One region of the Enterococcus sp. AMC1252 genome, then DNA from elsewhere that is predicted to be linked to it. Evidence: predicted binding sites of a transcription regulator. Region 1 holds the regulator's gene; the other holds the start of a gene.
What was found. Region 1 encodes CtsR, which represses protease genes until heat stress. Its sites were predicted from a motif close to TTGGTCAAAAAAGGTCAAANA; they were not measured.
Positions count from the first base shown of each region.

Region 2: clpB (ATP-dependent chaperone ClpB) is a predicted target of CtsR. The motif match lies at 2,349-2,369, and genes of this name have one in related genera.

Region 1 is NZ_CM177097.1:3,746,362-3,758,725, forward strand. Features, by position in the region: gene AC4BB5_RS17625 (polyprenyl synthetase family protein) at 1-762, shown strand, start outside; gene AC4BB5_RS17630 (hypothetical protein) at 799-1,350, opposite strand; gene gor (glutathione-disulfide reductase) at 1,440-2,792, opposite strand; gene AC4BB5_RS17640 (peptidase U32 family protein) at 2,854-4,095, opposite strand; gene AC4BB5_RS17645 (peptidase U32 family protein) at 4,109-5,029, opposite strand; gene AC4BB5_RS17650 (ATP-dependent Clp protease ATP-binding subunit) at 5,322-7,811, opposite strand; gene AC4BB5_RS17655 (CtsR family transcriptional regulator) at 7,816-8,283, opposite strand; tRNA gene AC4BB5_RS17660 (tRNA-Pro) at 8,449-8,522, opposite strand; tRNA gene AC4BB5_RS17665 (tRNA-Arg) at 8,607-8,680, opposite strand; tRNA gene AC4BB5_RS17670 (tRNA-Leu) at 8,691-8,776, opposite strand; tRNA gene AC4BB5_RS17675 (tRNA-Gly) at 8,791-8,862, opposite strand; tRNA gene AC4BB5_RS17680 (tRNA-Thr) at 8,871-8,943, opposite strand; tRNA gene AC4BB5_RS17685 (tRNA-Leu) at 8,980-9,061, opposite strand; tRNA gene AC4BB5_RS17690 (tRNA-Lys) at 9,074-9,146, opposite strand; tRNA gene AC4BB5_RS17695 (tRNA-Val) at 9,153-9,225, opposite strand; rRNA gene rrf (5S ribosomal RNA) at 9,240-9,355, opposite strand; rRNA gene AC4BB5_RS17705 (23S ribosomal RNA) at 9,453-12,364, opposite strand.
Region 2 is NZ_CM177097.1:1,670,431-1,682,794, reverse strand. Features, by position in the region: gene clpB (ATP-dependent chaperone ClpB) at 1-2,087, opposite strand, end outside; gene AC4BB5_RS07930 (DUF3887 domain-containing protein) at 2,691-3,080, opposite strand; gene AC4BB5_RS07925 (YhfC family glutamic-type intramembrane protease) at 3,077-3,766, opposite strand; gene AC4BB5_RS07920 (GHKL domain-containing protein) at 3,875-5,200, opposite strand; gene AC4BB5_RS07915 (LytR/AlgR family response regulator transcription factor) at 5,240-5,971, opposite strand; gene mgtA (magnesium-translocating P-type ATPase) at 6,147-8,807, opposite strand; gene AC4BB5_RS07905 (GNAT family N-acetyltransferase) at 9,039-9,539, opposite strand; gene AC4BB5_RS07900 (MgtC/SapB family protein) at 9,569-10,225, opposite strand; M-box (ykoK) riboswitch at 10,450-10,620, opposite strand; gene AC4BB5_RS07895 (hypothetical protein) at 10,780-11,244, opposite strand; gene dnaI (primosomal protein DnaI) at 11,346-12,275, opposite strand; gene AC4BB5_RS07885 (replication initiation and membrane attachment family protein) at 12,275-12,364, opposite strand, start outside.

The DNA.
Region 1 (12,364 bases):
GCTATTGAATTACTGCATACAGCAACATTGATACATGATGATATTGTAGACGATGCAGATATCAGACGTAGTTTGCCGACAATTCGTTCTCAATTTGGTAATAGCACAGCCGTTTATGCTGGAGATTATCTATTTGTCAGTTGTTTCAAATTGTTAGCAGACTATTCTTCTTCTTTAAAAAGTATCCAGCTTAATTCCCGAAGTATGGAAAAAATATTGAGCGGTGAATTAGGTCAAATGGATAACCGCTATAATCTGGAGATGACAATCGATCAATATCTTGAAAACATATCTGGGAAAACAGCTGAACTATTTTCACTAAGCTGTTTTGTCGGCGCTTATGAAAGTGGAACAACTGAACGTTTCGCCAAAAGTTGTGGGAAAATCGGGGAAAATATCGGAATAGCTTTTCAAATTATCGATGACATTTTAGATTATACACAAAGTCCTGAACAAATCGGTAAACCCGTGTTAGAAGATGTCCGCCAAGGTGTTTATTCTCTTCCACTTTTGTACGCTCTTGAAGAAGGACGAGAAACTCTACTTCCTTATCTAGAAAAAGGGGAAGCATTGACTGATGTGGAAACTAATAAAATCTACGAACTGATTCATTCATTCGGGGGCGTTACTAAAGCACAAAAACTTGCAGAAAAATATACGCAACAAGCATTAAAAGGCATCAATAAACTGCCTGAAACATCCACTAATGCCAAAAACGAGCTGTTAGCAATCACTCAAGCAATTCTTTCACGTACAAATTAAAACTAGGGTAGGTTCGTCATTGATGACGGACCTACCCTAGTTTTGTTTCCACCACCGGAGTGTAGTATCTACACCAGTTATTGTAGGAAAGTCGATTACTTTCTTTTTCCCACTCTTTAAAATAAATTTTACCCGATAATACGTGCCCGCTCTCCCATAGCTTCTTGTACCAAACCGATTGCACGATGCTAATTCATCTTTTTTTATAACAACATTTGGTAAAAGAACCATAAATCGTTCACTATAACGTGCTTGAAAATGCCACTTAGCCTCCTTATCAGTGCACTCTCTTTTCAGCAAGATGTTTAATTCCTGTCTATTTTCCTCTGAACTTTCACAAAGATATTTATTGATCTGATAATACGTTTTAAAAAACGGTAAAATCGTTACTACTCCCCCAATTATCGTTGGTAGGGCGAATGAAAAAATGAGGATCATCAATATTTCTTCTATTGTAGCATGAAGCATTTTAAATCCGTTAACAGTAAATATAATAACTAAACTCGTTGCCATTAAAACCATAATTGCTAACCCTAGAAAAATAATTTTTTTACCTACTTTTTTAATATAGCTATGCATAAAGTTCATACCAAACACGACCCCTAATATAGTCTACCTGCATACATATGTAAAGGATGAGAAAAGACTAAAAATCCGTTTTATCTCATCCAAGTCACTTATCTCATCGTTACAAATTCTTCTGAACCTGTTGGGTGAATCGCTACCGTATTATCAAAATCTTTTTTTGTAGCCCCCATTTTAATAGCTACTGCAAATCCTTGCAGCATTTCATCAACACCTAGACCAATTCCATGCAAGCCAACGATTTTTTCCTCTTCTCCTACACAAACTAGTTTCATATCGCATTTTTGACGATACTCCCCTAGCGCAAAATACATTGGTGTAAAGGACGATTGATAGACTTTGATATTTTCATCACCATACTTTTCTTCTGCCTCTAATTCAGTTAAACCAACTGTAGCAACTGGAGGATGAGTAAAGACAACGGTCGGAATCATTTCATAATCTAAGTATTCATTTTCTTTCCCATTGAATAAGCGTTCTGATAATCTTCTTCCTGCTGCGATAGCTACCGGTGTTAAATCGATTTTGCCAATTACATCCCCAACAGCATACACACCTGGTTGCGTTGTATTTTGAAATTTATCAACTTTTACATAACCTTTATCTGTCAGTTCAATATGTGTGTTTTCAAGTCCTAAAGTATCCGTATTGGGTTGACGACCAGTTCCAAATACAATACTGTCAGCTGTAATTTTAGTGCCATTTTCAAAAGTGATCATTAATTCTCCAGATTCAAACTTCTCAATCAAACGAGGTGTTGAATGAGGATAAACATGCATACCATCTTCAATGTAATGCTCAACCACTTTTTCAGAAAGCATCTCATCGAATTCTCGTAACGGACGTTCTTTTCTAAATGCCCAATGCGTTTCAGCACCTAATCCGTGGATTGTTCCAGCAAGTTCAGCTGCTATATAGCCTGCACCGACAAATACAACCCGCTTCGGCAACTCTTCTAAAGCAAAAAAACCATTAGAATCTATCGCATATTGTTCACCAGGAATACCCAACTTTTTAGGACGTCCGCCAGTCGCAATCAAAATATGGGGTGCTGTGTAGATGTCGCCACCAGCTTCGATTGTATGATCATCAACAAATGTTGCATACTCAGATAAAACTTCTACATTATTACTATCTAATCCACGATGATAAGCCGCATGTAAGTTTTCAATGTAAGCTTCACGATTTTGAACGAGTTTTTTAAAGCTGAAGCCCTTTACATCCACGTCAAATCCATATCCTTCTGTATCTCGCTTCATCATTTCCATCATCGAACTGGCTTGCCACATTACTTTTTTGGGTACACAGCCAACATTGACACACGTTCCGCCAATATCTGCAGCTTCGATCAATAAAACCTTAGCCCCATGCATACCTGCACGATTAGCGGAAGCAATTCCTCCACTACCGCCACCAATTACAATGTAATCATATTGTTTTGCCATTATTTACTTATCCTTTCTGCAATGAAAGGGACAAGCTGCAACAGCTAATCCCTCAATCAATTTATTTCTTCTTACGAATCATATCGCCAACTGCTACTGGTTCTACAACTGGCATCGTTAACATCATCATTGGATTTGGTGCCCGATCGATCGACTCGTCGTCTTCATTATACATAACTTCTACCGTTTGATGGAAGTGATTGAACCCAGGACCATAAAATTCAATTTCATCGCCTACACTAAAGTGATTTCTTTGACGAATCGTTGCAACTTTTGTCTCAGGATCATATGCCATAACTTCCCCGATAAATTTATATTGAGGAATCTTACGACGTTCTCCAAATAATTGTTCTTCATCTGTCGGTACATGGTAGTAAAAGCCAGTTGAAAGCTCTCTTTGAGCGACTTTCCATAGTTCATCGATCCATTCTTGTTTACATTCATAATTTTCAGGATCTTCCATGTAAGTGTCTACTGCCTTTTTATACACATTCGCTACAGTTGAAACATAATGAATAGATTTCATCCGTCCTTCGATTTTAAAACTATCAACACCGTTTTGAATCAGCTCAGGAATGTGTTGGATCATTGCCATATCAACTGCACTCATTGAAAACTCTTCTTCGACTTCCCCTTTGTCAGTCAAACTTGTACGTTCACCACCAAAAGGCATGTCATAAAGCTCATATTTCCACCGACAAGACTGAGAACAGCCGCCTCGGTTAGCATCACGCATCGACATATGATTAGACAACGTACACCTACCTGAATAAGAAATGCACATTGCTCCATGAATAAATGCTTCTATTTCTACATCCGTATTTTTACGAATTTCGGCTACTTCATCCATCGATACTTCGCGTGCTAAAACAACACGTTCTAGCCCTTCGTTTTTCCAGAATTCTAATGTTTCATAATTGGTAGCTGAAGCCTGTGTAGATAAATGGATCGGTAAGCCTGGCGCTTCTGCTGCACAAATTTCAATCAAAGCTGGATCAGACACAATTACTGCCGAAATGCCAACATCGCGAATTTCTCTGAAAAAATCCCCTGCTCCTTCTTGATTTCCTTCATGAGTGACCATATTTGCTGCCACATAAACTTTTGCCCCATGTTCTTTAGCGAATGCTACACCTTTGATCATGTCCTCTTTTGTAAAATTACCTGCTCGGCTGCGTAACCCATAGGCATTTCCACCGATGTATACTGCATCTGCTCCATAATGAATAGCTGTTTTTAGTTTTTCTAGCGTCCCTGCTGGTGCTAAGACCTCAGGACGCTTCAATGTTCGTTCGTTTGTCATGTGTTTTTTCTCCTTATTTTATCTCGTCTGGATTCAAATCAAAGAATCCGATATCTAAGCCACGGTTTTCAGGGTGAAGTGCTTTAACTTGATCAATTGCTTTTTGTGCTTGGTTGTGTGACCAAAGGTTCGCTTCGATCTTTTCTTTCGCATCCACAAATAACTTAGTAACTTCTACAAAATTTTCCCCGGGCGCATAAATCCCATCAAGTTTCCACTTTGTGTAATTATGTTCATGAAGTTTGTCCAATTCACCAATTAGATTTACATCATTATCCGCAAAAATATGAGTGCCATGGCTATCTTCATAAATCGAATAGTGTGTTTCTTCTTTTTTAGGTTCAGATATAAACAGCCCACGTTCTTTGCTGGTTGACTCATCATTTTTAGTAAAATTGTAGTAATTTTGCAGCAATGGGCGTTTGGATTGATGAATGCATGTGGCACCATACACAAGGACTTCTGCTGGAACCATCAAGTTATCCTTCATCGCTTTCATTTCCTCAAAAGGAACTTCACGAGCCAATACTGCGCCAACTGATCCACGTTTCGCCCAGAAATTAATTTGACGAGAACTGGTCACTAACGTCTCTCCATCGTAAATATAGGGAATATCGATTCCATCACGTTGCATCACAAATACAACACCAGGATCACCAACCGTTACTTGATCTACATTTATTTCTTTTAAAAATGTTAAATATTCTGGAACCTTCTTCATCTTTTCTGGATGCATGATTCCGTTTAGCGCTATCGTTACTTTTTTACCAATGTCATGCGCTTTTTCAGTAATGATTCGCTGTTCCTCACGAGAGAACGACGTTGGTAAACGTAGACCAAACATCTCTTCTCCGATGTATAAAGTATCCACTCCAACTGCTAACAATGCCTCTGCTTGCTTGACAGACTCAGCAGTCGCAATAAGTTCAATCATTTTGTATCCTCCTTTAAAAAATTGACTGCACTAAACCTATAAAGCCAAATAATTCAAAAGCTGCACAGGCTGTTCAATCCTTGAATAATTAATTTTAAAAAACTTTTTTTATCTTTTTTAACAGTCTTCTAACAACTGCTTTATAGTAGCACAGGTTCACAAACTTTCCAATACTCTCTCTTTATTTTAACGCTTATTTTTCACAAAATACATGCCATCAGCTTACTTTTATTAAAATAAAAAAGCTGTACAAAACGGATTCGTTTTGCACAGCGAATTATTGATTTTTTGATTAAATTGTTTGTAGTACTTGTTCAGGTTTTGATGACTTAACATTCAATGTTATTTTACCTTTGCTTGCGCCAATTGTTACTTTATCTCCTAGATGGATTTGACCGGAAAGCAAGGCTTCACTTAAGCGATCTTCTACCTCTTTTTGTAATGCTCGACGGATCGGGCGTGCTCCATATTCTGGATCAAAACCAACTTTTCCGATCACTTCAATAGCAGCTGCCGTGATCTTCACATTGACATCTTGTTCTCTTAAACGTTGAACAATCGATTTACTCATGATTTTCACTATTTCGTGAATTTCTTTTTGATCTAATGATCGGAAGACAACTGTTTCATCCACACGATTCAAGAACTCTGGACGAAATGCCTTTTTCAATTCTTCCATAATACGTTTTTGCATCGCACCGTAATCTTTAGTTAAATCTTGTACGTTGAAACCAACATTTTTCTCATCACGAATTGCTGTTGCACCAATATTTGATGTCATGATCAAAATTGTATTTCTAAAATCAACTCTACGTCCTTTAGAATCAGTTAGATGACCATCATCTAATACTTGTAATAGAATATTGAAGACATCTGGATGAGCCTTTTCTACTTCATCCAATAAAATAACAGAATAAGGTTTTTGGCGAATTTTTTCAGTTAACTGACCGCCTTCTTCATATCCAACATAACCTGGAGGAGAACCAATCAAACGGCTAGTGCTGTATTTCTCCATAAATTCGGACATGTCTACACGAACCAGAGCATCTTCACTACCAAACATTGTTTCAGCTAAAGCTTTAGCCAATTCCGTTTTACCTACACCTGTTGGTCCCAAGAACATAAACGAACCAATTGGTCTATTTGGATCTTTTAACCCGCTACGAGCTCTGCGAATCGCACGTGATACCGCTTGGACAGCTTCATCTTGACCAACTACTCGATGATGTAGAATACTTTCTAATTCTAGTAAACGTTCACTTTCTTTTTTCTCTAACTGTTGTAACGGCACACCTGTCCATTGCGAAACAACATTAGCAACATCCTGCTCTGTCACACGATTAGCATAACCGGATGCTTCTTTTTGTTCTAGTAGTAGAATATTTTCCAATTTACGAGCTAGTTTTTTCTCTTTTTGGCGTAGTCTCGCTGCACTTTCAAAAGATTGCGACTGAATCGCTTCTTCTTTCTCTTGCACTAAACGAGCAATTTCTAAACGTAAGTTATTGATTTCCGACGGTTCATCTGCCAAGTCTAAACGAACTTTAGCTGAGGATTCATCCATCAAATCGATTGCTTTATCTGGTAACTGACGAGAATTAATGTAACGAACAGATAACTGAACCGCCGCATGCAGCGCATCATCCGTGATTTCTACACCATGATGCTCCTCATACCGTGAACGCAAACCTTTTAAAATTTCTTCCGCTTCTTCTGGTGTCGGTTCATCAACTTGTACGCGAGCAAAACGACGTTCCAAAGCAGAATCTTTTTCGATATATTTTTGGTATTCATCCAGTGTAGTTGCTCCGATTGTTTGCAGCTCTCCTCTTGCAAGTGCTGGTTTTAAAATATTTGATGCATCAATTGCACCTTCTGCACCACCAGCGCCGATCAAAGTATGCAGCTCATCAATAAACAAAATCACTTCGCCATCTTGATAAATTTCATCGATGACTTTTTTCAGACGATCTTCAAATTCACCACGATACTTGGTACCGGCAACTAAAGCACCCATATCTAGCATCATTAAACGTTTTTCCAACATATCTTCTGGAACTTCACCGTTCACGATTTTTTGTGCCAAACCTTCAGCAATTGCTGTTTTACCAACACCAGGTTCCCCAACTAGAACAGGATTATTCTTTGTACGACGACTTAGGATTTGAATCAATCGCCTAACCTCTTGTGAACGTCCAACTACAGGGTCCAGATCATTTTCCCGCGCTAATTTCGTTAAATCACGAGCTAATGAATCCAACGTCGGTGTTCCTTTCGGAGCTGCTTTTTGGGCTTGACTATTCCGGCGTCTCCCTACATTTCCACTCATTTGTGGATCAGTAATACCTATTTTTTTCATTAATAACTGACGCATCTTGGATAAACTTAAACCTAGATTTAATAAAATACGTGAAGCTAATATATCTTCATCTCTCAATAAACCTAGTAAAATGTGTTCAGTTCCTATATTTGGTGCTCCTAAACGCTTTGCTTCATCGCCTGCGTAAGCAAAAATTTGTTTTGCACGAGGAGAATAAGGTAAATAAGCTCCCTTAGGATACCCTTTAACTGTTCCATATCCAGTTAAGTGTTCAATTTCTTCACGGATATCATTTTTATCTGCATTCAACTGGCGTAATGATTTTCCAGCAATTCCATTTGGCTCTAAAACTAATGCCAACAGTAAATGTTCTGAGCCCACAGATTGATGCCTAAAATATTTTGCTTCTTCTTGCGCAATAGCCAACACTGCCTTGGCACTTTCTGTAAATAATTCGTCCATAGTATCATTCCTCCTCGTAACTCAAACGTTCTAAAAATGAATGCATCAATTGAGCACGTAAATAATCTTCATTTGATCCTGCTTTACCTAAAACTTGTTTCCCAAGTACAGATAACATCAGATTTCCTTCTCTTTTGGTAATCACTTCTTCTTCGTACAACTTTTGTACAAAAATCAGTGCATCTTTTTCTGAAAGTCCATTACCCGTAAACTGAGCTATTTGTTTTAATAATTGATCACTGTCAGAAATTTGGACTTTCGCGATTCTAATATAACCGCCGCCGCCACGTTTACTCTCAACAGAATAGCCTCGTTGAATCGTAAAACGTGTGTTAATCACATAATTAATCTGGGAGGGAACACAATTGAATAAATGAGCCATTTCAGCTCTACGAATCTCAATTTTACTGCTTTCTTCAAGAATCTTTTTTAAATATGCTTCTATTAAATCCGAAGTATTTTGATTACTCATCACACTCATCCTTTTCCCTTGACTAATACTGACCTTAATTATACATAACTTCAATCGTTTAATAAAGGAGAATGCCTAATTTGATAAGAAAAAATTAATAGCGCATAACATTTAATTATTAAATTAAGCAAAAAAAAGAACAGAGAAACTACTCTGTTCTTTAAATCGGGAAGACAGGATTCGAACCTGCGACCCCTTGGTCCCAAACCAAGTGCTCTACCAAGCTGAGCTACTTCCCGTAGCTATAATAATAAAAAAAGACTAAACGTTTAAAAGGAACTAATACTCACTACCTTCTAAATCGCAGTCAACCATTTCAACTATGCACCCAAAGGGAGTCGAACCCCTAACCTCTTGATTCGTAGTCAAGCACTCTATCCAGTTGAGCTATGGGTGCTACATTTCTATGCCGAGGACCGGAATCGAACCGGTACGGTGATCACTCACCGCAGGATTTTAAGTCCTGTGCGTCTGCCAGTTCCGCCACCCCGGCGAAAGAACAAGCTAAGCGGAAAACGGGGTTCGAACCCGCGACCCCCACCTTGGCAAGGTGGTGCTCTACCACTGAGCTATTTCCGCAGTCTGGATGCCGGCTAAAGGATTTGAACCCTCGACCCTCTGATTACAAATCAGATGCTCTACCAACTGAGCTAAGCCGGCGTTATCATCGCCTAGTTTTGAAAACGAGACTAAAAATGCGGGTGAAGGGACTTGAACCCCCACGCCGTAAGGCGCTAGATCCTAAATCTAGTGCGTCTGCCAATTCCGCCACACCCGCAAAATATTCCTATGAGCCGTGCAGGGCTCGAACCTGCGACCCTCTGATTAAAAGTCAGATGCTCTACCAACTGAGCTAACGGCTCAAAAAATGGAGGTTGACGGGATCGAACCGCCGACCCCCTGCTTGTAAGGCAGGTGCTCTCCCAGCTGAGCTAAACCTCCAAGACAACACTTTAGCGTGGCGACGTCCTACTCTCACAAAGGGAAACCCTTCACTACAATCGGCGCTAAGAAGCTTAACTTCTGTGTTCGGCATGGGAACAGGTGTATCCTTCTCGCTATCGCCACCACACTGGGTGTTGTTGCTATTCAATTGAGTGATTATTCACTCAAAACTGGATTGAAGTAAGGTAATCAAACAGTCCGAAAAACTTTTTTATTTCGTTTCTTTGGTTAAGTCCTCGACCGATTAGTATTGGTCCGCTCCGTACATCACTGCACTTCCACTTCCAACCTATCTACCTCATCATCTCTGAGGGGTCTTACTTTCTTAAAGAAATGGGAAATCTCATCTTGAGGTGGGCTTCACACTTAGATGCTTTCAGCGTTTATCCCTTCCCTACATAGCTACCCAGCAATGCCCTTGGCAGAACAACTGGTACACCAGCGGTAAGTCCATCCCGGTCCTCTCGTACTAAGGACAGCTCCTCTCAAATTTCCAACGCCCGCGACGGATAGGGACCGAACTGTCTCACGACGTTCTGAACCCAGCTCGCGTGCCGCTTTAATGGGCGAACAGCCCAACCCTTGGGACCGACTACAGCCCCAGGATGCGACGAGCCGACATCGAGGTGCCAAACCTCCCCGTCGATGTGGACTCTTGGGGGAGATAAGCCTGTTATCCCCAGGGTAGCTTTTATCCGTTGAGCGATGGCCCTTCCATGCGGAACCACCGGATCACTAAGCCCGACTTTCGTCCCTGCTCGACTTGTAAGTCTCGCAGTCAAGCTCCCTTCTGCCTTTACACTCTGCGAATGATTTCCAACCATTCTGAGGGAACCTTTGGGCGCCTCCGTTACTCTTTAGGAGGCGACCGCCCCAGTCAAACTGCCCACCTGACACTGTCTCCCACCACGATAAGTGGTGCGGGTTAGAGGGTTCATAACACAAGGGTAGTATCCCACCAGCGCCTCCACCGAAACTAGCGTTCCGGGTTCATCGGCTCCTACCTATCCTGTACATGTGGTACAAACACTCAATATCAAGCTACAGTAAAGCTCCATGGGGTCTTTCCGTCCTGTCGCGGGTAACCTGCATCTTCACAGGTACTAAAATTTCACCGAGTCTCTCGTTGAGACAGTGCCCAAATCGTTACGCCTTTCGTGCGGGTCGGAACTTACCCGACAAGGAATTTCGCTACCTTAGGACCGTTATAGTTACGGCCGCCGTTTACTGGGGCTTCAATTCTGAGCTTCGCCGAAGCTAACCCATCCTCTTAACCTTCCAGCACCGGGCAGGCGTCAGCCCCTATACTTCATCTTTCGATTTTGCAGAGACCTGTGTTTTTGATAAACAGTCGCTTGGGCCTATTCACTGCGGCTGACCGAAGTCAGCACCCCTTCTCCCGAAGTTACGGGGTCATTTTGCCGAGTTCCTTAACGAGAGTTCGCTCGCTCACCTTAGGATACTCTCCTCGACTACCTGTGTCGGTTTACGGTACGGGCAGTTGTTTTCTCACTAGAAGCTTTTCTTGACAGTGTGACATCAGGAACTTCGGTACTATTATTTCCCTCCCCATCACAGCTTGTCCGTATAGAGTAAAGCATTTGACTCTACTCAAGACTTACTGCTTGGACATGCACTTCCAGTCGCATGCATTCCTTAGCCTCCTGCGTCCCTCCATTGCTCAAACAAAAACAACTGGTACAGGAATATCAACCTGTTGTCCATCGCCTACGCCTATCGGCCTCGGCTTAGGTCCCGACTAACCCTGGGCGGACGAGCCTTCCCCAGGAAACCTTAGTCATACGGTGGACGGGATTCTCACCCGTCTTTCGCTACTCATACCGGCATTCTCACTTCTAAGCGCTCCAGCCGTCCTCACGATCGACCTTCAACGCCCTTAGAACGCTCTCCTACCATCACACCAGAGGTGTGATCCACAGCTTCGGTAATATGTTTAGCCCCGGTACATTTTCGGCGCAGGGTCACTCGACTAGTGAGCTATTACGCACTCTTTAAATGATGGCTGCTTCTGAGCCAACATCCTAGTTGTCTGTGCAACCCCACATCCTTTTCCACTTAACATATATTTTGGGACCTTAGCTGGTGGTCTGGGCTGTTTCCCTTTCGACTACGGATCTTATCACTCGCAGTCTGACTGCCGAATATGAATGAATGGCATTCGGAGTTTATCTGAATTCGGTAACCCGAGATGGGCCCCTAGTCCAAACAGTGCTCTACCTCCATCATTCTTAACTTCGACGCTAGCCCTAAAGCTATTTCGGAGAGAACCAGCTATCTCCAAGTTCGTTTGGAATTTCTCCGCTACCCACAGCTCATCCCCGCACTTTTCAACGTACGTGGGTTCGGTCCTCCAGTGCGTTTTACCACACCTTCAACCTGGCCATGGGTAGATCACATGGTTTCGGGTCTACGACTACATACTCATTCGCCCTATTCAGACTCGCTTTCGCTGCGGCTCCGGCTCTTCACCTTAACCTCGCATGCAATCGTAACTCGCCGGTTCATTCTACAAAAGGCACGCCATTACCCATTAACGGGCTTTGACTTGTTGTAGGCACACGGTTTCAGGATCTATTTCACTCCCCTTCCGGGGTGCTTTTCACCTTTCCCTCACGGTACTGGTTCACTATCGGTCATTAGGGAGTATTTAGCCTTGCGGGATGGTCCCCGCGGATTCCGACGGAATTTCTCGTGTTCCGCCGTACTCAGGATCCTCCTAGGTGTTGCCAACATTTCGTCTACGGGGCTATTACCCACTTTGGCGAACCTTTCCAGGTTCTTCGACTATCTTGACAGACTACCACAACGGAGTCCTACAACCCCAACAAGCAAGCTTGTTGGTTTGGGCTCTTCCCGTTTCGCTCGCCGCTACTCAGGGAATCGAATTTTCTTTCTCTTCCTGCAGGTACTAAGATGTTTCAGTTCTCTGCGTCTACCTCTATCCAGCTATGTATTCACTGAATAGTAACATCCTATAAAAGATGTTGGGTTTCCCCATTCGGAAATCTCTGGATCATAGCTCACTTACAGCTCCCCAAAGCATATCGGTGTTAGTCCCGTCCTTCATCGGCTCCTAATGCCAAGGCATCCACCGTGCGCCCTTATTCACTTAACC
Region 2 (12,364 bases), 1.8 Mb from region 1:
ACTTGAAGTAAAATGTTAAAAACGTCAGGATGCGCTTTTTCGATTTCATCTAATAAAACGATTGTATATGGATTGCGGCGGACAGCTTCAGTTAATTGACCACCTTCTTCATAACCAATGTAGCCTGGAGGTGCTCCAACTAGGCGAGATACGCTATGTTTTTCCATATACTCACTCATATCGATCCTGACCATATGATCTTCTGAATCAAATAGGTCTTCCGCTAAAGCTTTAGCAAGTTCTGTCTTCCCAACACCTGTTGGACCTAAGAATAGGAAAGAACCTAATGGGCGGTTTGGATCTTGCAAACCTGCACGTGAACGAATCACTGCATCACTAACAGCATCTACTGCTTCATCTTGACCAATGACACGTTTATGAAGGGTTTCGTTCAATTTCATTAGTTTTTCACGTTCACCTTCAACTAGTTTTGTTACAGGAATACCTGTTAAACGACCAACCACTTGCGCAATTTCATTTTCCGTCACAGCCTCTTGCACCATACGGACATTGTCTTTTGCATTTTTTTCTTCAAGTTTTTTTAGTTCTTCTTCTAATTGAGGAATTGTACCGTGGCGAAGAACAGCTGCTCGTTCTAAGTCATAATTGTTTTCAGCGTCTTCAAGTTCATGTTTTGCTTTGTCGATTTCTCCACGTTTATTGCTAACAGCATTAACTTCTTCTTTTTCAGTTTCCCATTGCATCTTCATAGCGTTGGCTTCTTCACGAAGATCTGCTAATTCTTCTTGTAATACATTCAAACGCTTTTTACTAGCATCATCTGATTCTTTCTTCAATGCCGCTTCTTCGATCTCTAATTGCATCAAGCGACGGGTTACTTGGTCAAGTTCAGTTGGCATTGAATTCATTTCAACTCGAATCGTTGCGCTTGCTTCGTCGACTAAATCGATGGCTTTATCTGGTAAAAAGCGATCAGTGATATAACGATCAGACAACGTTGCTGCAGCGACTAATGCATTATCATGGATATTCACGCTATGATGTATTTCAAAACGTTCTTTTAAACCACGTAAAATACTGATCGTATCTTCAACTGTCGGTTCTTTTACTAAAACTTTTTGGAAACGACGTTCTAGCGCTTTGTCTTTTTCCATATATTGACGATATTCATCCAATGTTGTAGCACCAATCAAGTGTAATTCACCACGTGCCAACATAGGTTTTAACAAGTTACCTGCGTCCATACTACCTTCTGTTTTGCCCGCACCTACGATGTTATGAATTTCATCGATGAATAGAATAATACGACCTTCACTTTTCTTCACTTCTTTTAAAACTGCCTTTAGACGTTCTTCAAATTCACCACGGAATTTAGCTCCAGCAATCAATGCCCCCATGTCTAATGAAAAAATGGTTTTGTCTTTTAAATTTTCAGGTACGTCTTTACGAACAATTCGTTGAGCTAACCCTTCGACGATTGCTGTTTTACCAACACCTGGTTCACCGATCAAAACAGGGTTATTTTTTGTTTTACGAGAAAGAATTCGAATAACATCACGAATTTCTTCATCGCGTCCAATGATTGGGTCTTGATTACCGCTTTTAACTTGTTGAACTAAGTCTACCCCATATTTTTCTAATGCTTTATATTGTTCTTCCTGATTTTGAGAAGTCACACGATCTCCTCCTCTCATGTCTTCGATATTTTTACGTAGTTCTTTTTCAGTGATTCCTTGACTAGTTAAATATTTAGTCAAACGATAATTTTTCAATTTCATCAACGCTAGAATCACGATTTCCGTTGCTAAAAATTCATCTTGAAATGCTTCTCTAAGTTTATCTGCTTCACCTAATAAGTTAAACAGATTTTGGCTCATGCTTTGACCATATTGAATATTGCTACCTTGAATGCTTGGATATTCGTCAATTGCTTGATCAATCTCATGTTCAAAAGCTTCTACATCAACACCAGCGTCTGTATAAAAATTACGCCCAAAATGATTTGGCTGCAAAAAAATCTTCCATAGGTGAGCAATATCGATTTCCTGATGATGACGAGTCACTGCTACCTGTTGTGCCTCTGCAATTGCCTCTTGTAATGTCGTTGTCATTTTTTCGATGTTCATAGAATTACCTCCTAAATTTAAAAGTATAACGAGCTTGTCCAGCCTGGGCAGAAAAATATGAGAGTACTGCTTTCTGCCACAATCAAATTTTATCTTTTCCAAAAGGCTAGCTCGTATAACTAGATAATGTTAAAAGCTGAGCAGCCTTGACAGGATAATAGATTTGTAGTTTTTCCCGCAAGACTTACCTACACTATAATATAGTATCGTTTATTTTCTAAAAAGACATTAGGTCTTTTGTACTATTTTTACAAGGTCTATAGTCTGATTAATTTTGACCTTATGAAACAATTATACTCATTTGGTCAGTAAAGGTCAAATAAAAACTATCTTATTTTGACAAATTCGTCACCTCTGTTTTCATGATACAACTTATACGTTTTTTCGCAAATATTATTATCTTTCTTAAAAAAAGGGGATTGGGACATAACTTTTTCAGTCATCTCTCAACCCCTCAAAATTTGAATAAACAGTGATAATAGTATGATCGGCTTTGAGTCAATAATACACAATCTAAATTAGCTGAAAGAGAGTGCTTCCTCTTGTCATTAGGCGCTTGAAAGTACGCTTTGTCTAGTCTCACTCTATACGAATCGCAACTTTTTATTTAATGAAAAAACCCTCTAACTTTTCTTTTTCATTAATAGAAATTGTAAAAACTCTTTTATCCTTTTCATACTTAGCAACTAAAACGACTACATAAAAATCATCTTTCTTTTCAACCGTGCTTTTGTCAAATGATTTAAAATTCCCCGATTTTTCAAGAAGTGGAGCAACCGCCTTTTCAAACTCTGTTTTATCCAACTGTTTTAATAATTGATCTGAAAAAGAATCACTCGCTTTTTCATAGTTTCCATCATTTATTGACATTACAACTTCCTCAGCTTTAGCTGTCATTTTATTTGATGTCTCTTGATCAACTTTTTCCCCGCAAGCAGCTAATAACATAATTCCAGTAAATATAATAATAATTGATGACATTGTTTTTTTCATTTTATTATACTCCATTCTCTCTTTAATTTTGAAACATAAAAAAACAGACACATGACAATAATTCCAAAAATAATTTCCGTTAGAATAGGCGATCCATTACTAACAAATTGCACAATAACAACCACTGAATCAACCACAGCATGTAAAAATATTGCTAACCATAGAAAGTTAGGCTTGTTTTCTTTTATACTTTTCATCACGATGATTGATAACTCAAGATGAAGAGACATTGCCAGTGCTCTCTCCAAACTTCCCCAAACAAAATCACTATTTACAATACTTTGACTATTTGTAGTAGTAAGGAAAGCAAGAGTACTTATACCTAAAAACAAAAAAGCTTCAATTCCGCCATGACCTAATCCAAAAAACACAGCAGTTTGAAAAGAATTATTCTTTTTCAAGAAATATCTCATGATACAATACCTGCCCACTTCTTCAAAAATCCCTGCAGTTATAGCTAAAAAAAATATATACAGGGTTGGATGGAGTGTTTGGAAAAGGTTAAAGCCAATACTATTTTTTGATAATAGTTGTAATAACGGAATTCTTAGTGCTAATTGAAAAACGATAAATGTCAAGACACCTAAAAGAAACGCTTTTACATACTGCTGTCTCACAAAACAATAGATAAAAACAGCCACTGGAAAAATACCACCAACACTTAATGCTATTAAAGCACTAAACAATTTACTCACCTTCTTCACATAGATCATTTCAACGTAAGTATACAGTGTCTCCAATATTCTGTAATAGTTTTTTCATAAGTGGTTCTTTTTCGATCATAGGTGGTTTGATTAGCTTTTATTGATTTTCAATATTTGCATAAAATAAGGTCGTTCTATGACTGTTTCAAGCATTATATTCGCTGAGTGATTTACAATCTGCTCCAACGAAAATAACCCATAGCCTCTTCGATTTTCTTTATCTTCTTTAGTTGATTCAGACTTTTGGAACAATTTATCTACAGCCATTATATTTTTTGAACAACTATTTTTTACGACAAAAAATTGATTATCCTCTACTTCAAAAAAAGCAATAACCAATTCTTTTTCATGAGATACGGCCGCTTCCTCAATAGCATTATCAATTATGATAGATACGCTTCTAATAAAATCCACCAGATCAATGTATACTTTTGTTATTTCTCTAGGTATATCTACAGTAACATTTAAGTTTTGCTGACAAGCATCAATAACCTTTACGCTCAAAACACTTTTGATTTCAACAATCTTTATATTGGTCAATTTAGTCAGTTCAAGTTCTTTATTAGAAATTATTTGTGAAGTAGGTTTAATTGTGTCATTATACACTTGTTGAATTTGCTCGAAATCCTTAAATCGAATACTTTCATCTAAGGAAAGAAGTATATTCAGATAATCGTGCCGGAAAGTGGCTAGTTCCTCATGAAGTATTTCCAACTTCTCTGTATATTGCTTCATTTCATAATATTCCGCTTCTTTTTGCTTTTCTAAGCGTTTCTTATTGGCAAGTTTAAAACTATAATAAAAGAAAAAAAGAGCCAATCCAAAAGCCAAGATCAACAATGGGTACGCAATTGATTCAAATTGCCAAAAATAGTGTTGAAAAAAAGTGGATTGCGGATTAAAAGCTGCAAAAAGAAAAAAATTGCAAATTAAAATAAATATGATACTTAAATAAAGCATCGGACTTTCAACTAAATAAGCAAACACTCGGCTGATTTTTTTTCGGAGAACCATCAATAAACCGAACATAATCAACACGACAACCAAAGGAAGTACGATAAAGGTCGATAAATAAATTGGTAATGATGAATAAATCAAAAGCCAACTAAAAATTTTATTTAGTTCACTTTGCAAAAAAGTAATCAAAAAAACGGTTAATCCAGAAAAATAAATATTTTCAACTATCGATAACTTATGCTGCTTTTGACTTAATCCAACATAAAATAACAACAAAAAAATAGCAAAGACCGAATAAATATTGTGACCACTGCTATTAAAAAATCCCGTAACAATAGTCAACACAGCATTTATGATGAGAAGTTTGATCCTTCTGATTTTGCTATTGATTAACTCTAAATAAAATATGAAATAAACAAATCCAATGACTAAACTTGTACTTAAAGTGATTATCCCCATCTTTACCTACCAACCATTCTATTTCTTTTCTAATCATTTTTATCGTGCTCTCCAGCGTTCAATCACTGATTTTAAAAGCCGCCTTGAGACTGGAATTTTCATCTCGTTTGATAAAATCAATTCACGTTCATTAGAATCTATTTCAACAATTTTATCCAAATTAACAACATATGATTGATGGCAACGCATAAAGTGACTCTTTTTTAGCTCAACTTCTTTCAATTCACCATAAAAACGTAATGAGCGATTTTTTGTAAAAAGCGCTAGGCGATGTGCTTCAGTTGTCATTACATAATAGAAATCTGAAATTGGAACTTTTATTTTTGAATGAGTGTTGTCAACGATTAAATAATCATCAACAACTTGTTTTTGGTTCAACTCTTGGTATTTTATTAGACATTTTTCAACTTCTATTTTCAAGACTTCAGGCTCAGTCATTTTGTCTATAAATGCTAAAGCCGATACCATATATTGATAAGATATCGGAGCAAATTCTGAATGAGTAGTTATAAAAACAATTAAGCCTCTCTCATCAATGGAGCGAATTTTCTTAGCAATATCAAAACCATGATATGTTGATTTTTTAATTTCAATATCAAGAAAATAAAGGTTTTGCGTTATTGATTTTGACATCTGTTCTGTAATTTGTTCCCCTTTATTCGTAACGTGAATTTCATCATAATCGATACCCTTTTCCTGACAAACTTCTCTGACTAACTTTTTTAATGCTTGTGCTTGGATAACATCATCTTCCAAAATAAAAATGCTCATCTATTTTCATTCCTCAATCAACTTATAGTTATTTTAAAAACTAACTCAATTATACAAGCTTTCTTACAAAAATACAGGTCACAATCGATAAAATAAAAACAAAGACAAAAATCCAATAGATAATTTTTGCCTCTGCTATTATTTAGTTAAAATTCGAATACGTAATCTTTATTTTTTACAACAACTCACCAAATCGTCTTACATAGAATTTTTTTACGATCATGACTAAAATCAAGTAACTAACTATCGTCAAACCTAACCATGCAAAATAATTTAATGATAATTCAGCTAAGCCTAGACTTTTACCAAATCCTGTAAATGGTAAAATCGTTCCAACGGCAATTCCTAATGAAGTAATCGTGGTTAGAATAAAAGAGGCCCGGCTTTGTATAAATGGCATTTTAGGCGTCCGTAATGTATGGATCACCAAGGTTTGTGACCAAAGTGATTCAACAAACCAACCCGCATGAAAAATTGCTATAAATGTCGCTTGTTGTGCTGGATCTAAGTCTTGATAGTTGCCACCAACCAATTGTGGACAGATAACAAAGTACATTAATAAATACGTCGTAATATCAAAAACTGAGCTAGTGGGGCCTAACCACGTCATAAACGAACCGATTTTTGAAGCCTCCCACTTCTTAGGTTGCTCCAAATATTCATCATCCACATGATCCCATGGAATCGACATGCAAGAAATATCATAAATCAAATTTAAAAACAGCAATTGCAATGGCAACATTGGTAAGAATGGTAAAAAGATACTGGCAACAACGACTGAAAACATGTTTCCGAAATTGGAACTTGCTGTCATTTTGACATATTTCATGATATTCCCAAAAGTTGTTCTCCCTGCTAATAGACCACGCTCAAGAACCATCAAGTCTTTTTCCAACAAGATGACATCTGCAGATTCTTTCGCAATATCTACAGCTGTGTCAACAGAAATACCCACATCAGCTTCTTTCATCGCAGGCGCATCATTGATTCCATCACCCATGAAACCAACCGTATGTCCAGCTTCTCTTAACACCTGAACGATTCTCGTTTTTTGTTGAGGTGTTAATTTCACAAATATATTATACTTTTCTGCAATCGTTCTTAATTCAAAATCATTCATTCGTGTGATTTCATTACCAATGATCAGCTCTTCATTGGCTAATCCAACTTGTTTACACACAGATTTTGTCACTAACGCATTATCACCTGTCAAAACTTTAACACCGACTCCATGATTTTTTAACGTTTCTAAAGCTGCTTTTGTCGTTTCTTTTGGAGGATCAAGAAAGGCAAGATAGCCGATTAAAACCATTTCATTTTCATCAGAAACAGAAAATTCATCAATCGTTGCTGGATTTGTTTTTTGAGAAACCGCCAATACACGTAATCCGTCTTCATTTAATTCTTCAACTGTTTTTAAAATTTCATTTTTAAGTCCTTCAGTTAAAGGCATAACTGCACCTTGATAATCAACGAAGCTTGAAATGTCCAACATTTCTTCTACGGCACCTTTTGTGATCATTTGCGTTTTTCCAGAAGTATCTTCGATCACGACACTCATGCGACGACGTTTAAAATCAAATGGAATTTCATCTACTTTTCGATAATCAGAAGGATCGATTGATAGCTCTGATTTCGCTACATCAATGATGGCAACATCCATTAAATTTTTCAATCCTGTTTGATAATAGCTATTGAAAAAAGCATGGCGTAATACGCGGCTGTCTTCTTTTCCAGCACAATCTAAATGATATTCTAGGATAATTTTGTCTTGGGTTAGTGTCCCTGTTTTATCTGTACATAAAATATCGATTGCACCAAAGTTTTGAATCGCATTCAAGTTTTTAATGATCGTTCCTTTTTTCGCCATGCTTGAAGCACCTTTTACAAGATTAGTTGTAACAATCATCGGTAACATTTCTGGTGTCAATCCAACTGCAACAGATAACCCAAAAAGAAAGGCTTCAACCCAATCGCCCTTTGTTAGGCCATTGATCAAAAATACTGCCGGTGCCATCACTAACATAAACCGAATCAACAACCATGACGTTCTACTAATCCCCACTTCAAAATTTGTTTGAGGATTTTTATTGGAAACATCTTGCGCTACTTTACCAAAAAGTGTATCGTTTCCTACTGAAACGATAATGCCTTCCGCGCTACCACTTATGACATTACTGCCCATAAAAACGATGTTCTCGTATTCTGTTTCAACACTATTCACCTTTAATTTATAGTCTGCTCTTTTTTCTACAGGATAACTCTCACCAGTCATAGCCGATTGAGAAACAAATAAATCTTTGGTTTTCGTTAGTCGTATATCAGCTGGAATCATGTCTCCTGCCGATAATTTTACGATATCTCCGCAAACAATTTCTTCTATTGGCAATTCAACTGTCTTCTTTCTACGAATGACAGTTGCTGTAACTTTTACCAAATTATTCAATTTTTCGGCTGCTTGATTTGATTTAACTGATTGAATCAAGGTCATAGTTCCACTAATCAAAACCATTGCTAAAATAATCAATACACCGACAAGATCACGATCAGCTGGCGGTGCAATCACATAATCAGTGATAAATGAAATGATTGCCAACGTAAGCAAGACAATTGTAAAAGGGGTAAAATAGGCTTTGATTATTTCAATGAACAATGGTGTTTTTTTACCATGTGTAATGACATTTTCTCCGTATTCTTCTCTAGATAGGACAGCTTGTTGATGTGTTAATCCTCCTTTTGAAGCGTTGAAATACGTGATGATATTTTCTATCGAGTTTCTTGCAAAATATTCATAGGATTGATTACTCTTTTTTGTTACTAGTACTCTTTTCTCCATTTATTTCTCCTTCTTTCTAAAACTCTGATCACTGAAATGGTAACCGCTGCCTCTACACAATCGTTCATTCAATTTCAATGATTTGGTATTTTTAGGGGACGGACTAATGGAAAAAGAAGTACTGTTATCGGAGGAAGCTACTTGACTATACTAGAAACAAATAGACAATAGTATCCACATATTTTTAACAACAGGCTCTTTTTACATAAGTCCTTGATCATCTGACTACTGTCATCCATTTGTTTCCATCTCCTTTAGTGTTATATATTTAATAATTTCTGGCTTTCCTGCATTCTTTTTAGTATTGAGCTTTTTCTCAAATTTTTTTAAGATCACTTGACCATCTGAAAAGGAATTCCCGATACTACGATACCCAAAATGATCATAAAACCCCCAAGCTTGCTTGCGTCCAGTTAAAAATATAGATTGAAAATTCATAAGCTCTGCAAGGTTTTCAGCAAATTCAAGTAATTTTTTCCCTACACCAAATCCTTGATAATTTTCATTGATGGCCACTTGTTTGATTTGAGCAATTGTTTGGTTTTTCTTTGAAAGAAGTAACGTTCCCACAACACTTCCATCAATCATCGCTGCCATGTGAATATCCTTTTTTTCATTTAAGGGAACCTCCTTGATCCACGCTTTACCTGCAGTTGTTTTTAATAATTTATTTCTTAAATCTATTCCTGACCAATATTCTTCGCTGTTCCAATTTACGATTTTTACCCTCACTGTTTTACCATATTGATTCCTCCGTTCTTTTAGTTATTCATTTGATTGATTTCTATGACTTCTGATAACTGAGATAATTCTGAAATAATCGTATTTACTGCAAGTGTCCCATTCCTTGTTGCTTCGATTTCCAAAAATAGTCGAACTTTTTTTCCAGCTAAATCTGTACAAGAAAATTTAGTGAACGTTAAACAGTACTTGTCCAACAACTGGATAATCTCTGTTCTAAGCATAACTTCGCTAGTATTACTTGCAATAACGGACAGATAATGAACCGAGTCTGTTTGTTCCTCTTCTCTTTGAACGGTGTAGTCATCTATTTTGAACGATAAATTCCTTAACAAAATATTGACTAGCATTAAAATGATTGCACACACGACTCCTTCGATCACAAATCCAGCCCCAATCATACTGCCAACTGCTGCTGAGCACCATAAAGTTGCCGCTGTGTTGACGCCAGTCACACTAAATCCTTCCCTTAAAATCACTCCTCCAGCAAGAAATCCAATCCCGCTGACCACTTGCGCTGCTACTCGTGTTGGACTACTGTCGTCTTGAATCAAAGAAGATAATGAAACAAATTGACATGAACCGAATGTTACTAAGGTCATCGTTCTCATGCCAGCTAATTTTTTTCGCCACTGTCTTTCTGCCCCAATGATCATTCCTGCAAAAATACTGGCCATAATGTTTATTAAAAATTCATATCTTTGCTCCTTTCTTGGATTTGCTTTTTAATGGCGTTCTCTTGGTCTTTTCGTTCGTCAAGTACTGTTCATCATCTACTCTGCCTTTCGATCAATCATAGTGATTCACAGCATTTTTCCTGCGACGAATCTTTGATGAAAAAGCAAAAAACCTTCCGCCAAAACTCAGCGGAAGGTCATAAATAAGCGCACAAAAAAAAGCCTGCATGATCTAGTCGTTGAGTTTTGGCACTATACAACGTAAAAAGCAGAGCTTTTAGCTACCTTATGAAAAGCCTTGTAATCGACAATCCCTGTTCTACCCATTGGCATCTCTCGATGTTTTTGGGCAGTAGCCTGTGTTTGTATAGGAGCCTCACCTAACAAATCTATTTAGTTATCTTACAGGTGCCACTATACCATCGTTGTAAAACAAATGTCAATATTTTTTTATTTATTTCAAAAAATATTTTTGATTTAAGAGTAAAAAGCAAGTAACCACTACTACAAGACGTATATCTGTCGTCATCATAGCAGCGGTCACCTTATATTTATTAAATTTTTTCAACTTCAATCACTGAATTTCCGGCTACTTGTGGCGGAATCGACATTGTCATTGCAGGTAAACCGACGAGTGTAAATTTAATTTTATCTCCTGATTTCAAATCATTCTCTGCGACACCATCAGCAAATTGCTCTTTTGAGATATTCAGAATAACACCATCATTTTTCATCATACCAACGATTTTTTCTGGATCTTCGATTGCTTCAACTTCCTTTAAAACCAAACGAGTCGAATGATCCACCGTATCATTTTCTTTAGCATCTTCAACTAAAATTGCTGTAAACACTGATCTTGCTTGTTCATTGTTTTTAGATGTTTCTTCCGTTGTTTTACTTTGCTTACTACTCATAGAGGTTTTTTCACTTCCTTTTGGTGAGTCTTCCTTATTCTTCGTACATGCGCCTAAAGAAGCCAATGAGAAAATTGTTAGTATTGTTAATGCGATTTTTTTCATAGATTTTCCTCCAATACTGATACTTTATTATAAGCTATACTCTCTGTGGTAGTCCATCATCATCCTTTACCATCAAAAAAAGCCGTCTAGTAAATAGACAGCTAACCATTTCTACGATCATTCCCTGACATCGTTATTTCTTGTGCTAAATAGCGAATACGTTCCATGATTCGACGAGCCTTTAAAGGTTCTTGTTCGCCACGTTGCGTCACAGATAAGTGCTTTTCTAAATCTTTTAAATCAAGGTTGGATGAAAAAAACGTCACTAATTGTTCCTGCATTCGATATTGTAAAATAACGCTTAACACGTCATCTCTAATCCACGAAGTCATTGATTCTGCACCCAAATCATCAATCATTAAAACAGGTGATTTTTTGACAGCATCCAATTTAGGCCCAACCATATCTTTACCGATTGCTTGTTTCATTTCAACTGTAAAGGTTGGAAAATGAACAATCGTTGTGACAAACCCACGTTCAGCTAAGCTGTTGGCAATTGCACCGAGTAAGAAGGATTTACCTACGCCAAATGTTCCTTGTAAATAAAGACCTTTATGAAATTCTTTTGGATTAGAAGTATACTCGTTTAAAAATTTCATTGTTTCTGCCATGGCTTGAGCACGCCCTTGAGATGCTGTGTCAAATCTACTTAAACTTGCTTCTCGAACATCTTTCGGCATATCCATTGCTCGAACTCTTTTGCGAATCTCATCTTCTCTTTGTTTGGCAATTAGTGCTTCTGTTGGAACGTATGTAACATCAATATAATGGAAATTCAAGGTTAATTTAGGTTCATATCCAGGAGCGATCATTGTTGGGTCGTTCAATTGGTACTTGCGTTTTTCTTGAACAAACTCATATAATTTTGAATAACTTTTCCGAATATCATCATCCGTCAATCGTTCACGATTTTCCTGAATAAAGGTTTGGACATCGGTATCTTTCAATACAACCTCAACTAACTCATTATATCGCTCACCCATATCTCTGCTTTGAATGATTCTTGACATCTCTTTCCCTACATCTTCCATTAATTTCCACCACCTTTATTTAAAAAATCTTGAATTTCTTTATCAAGACGCGCTTGTTCCTCTTTGGATAATTTCTGCTCCTCTACAGG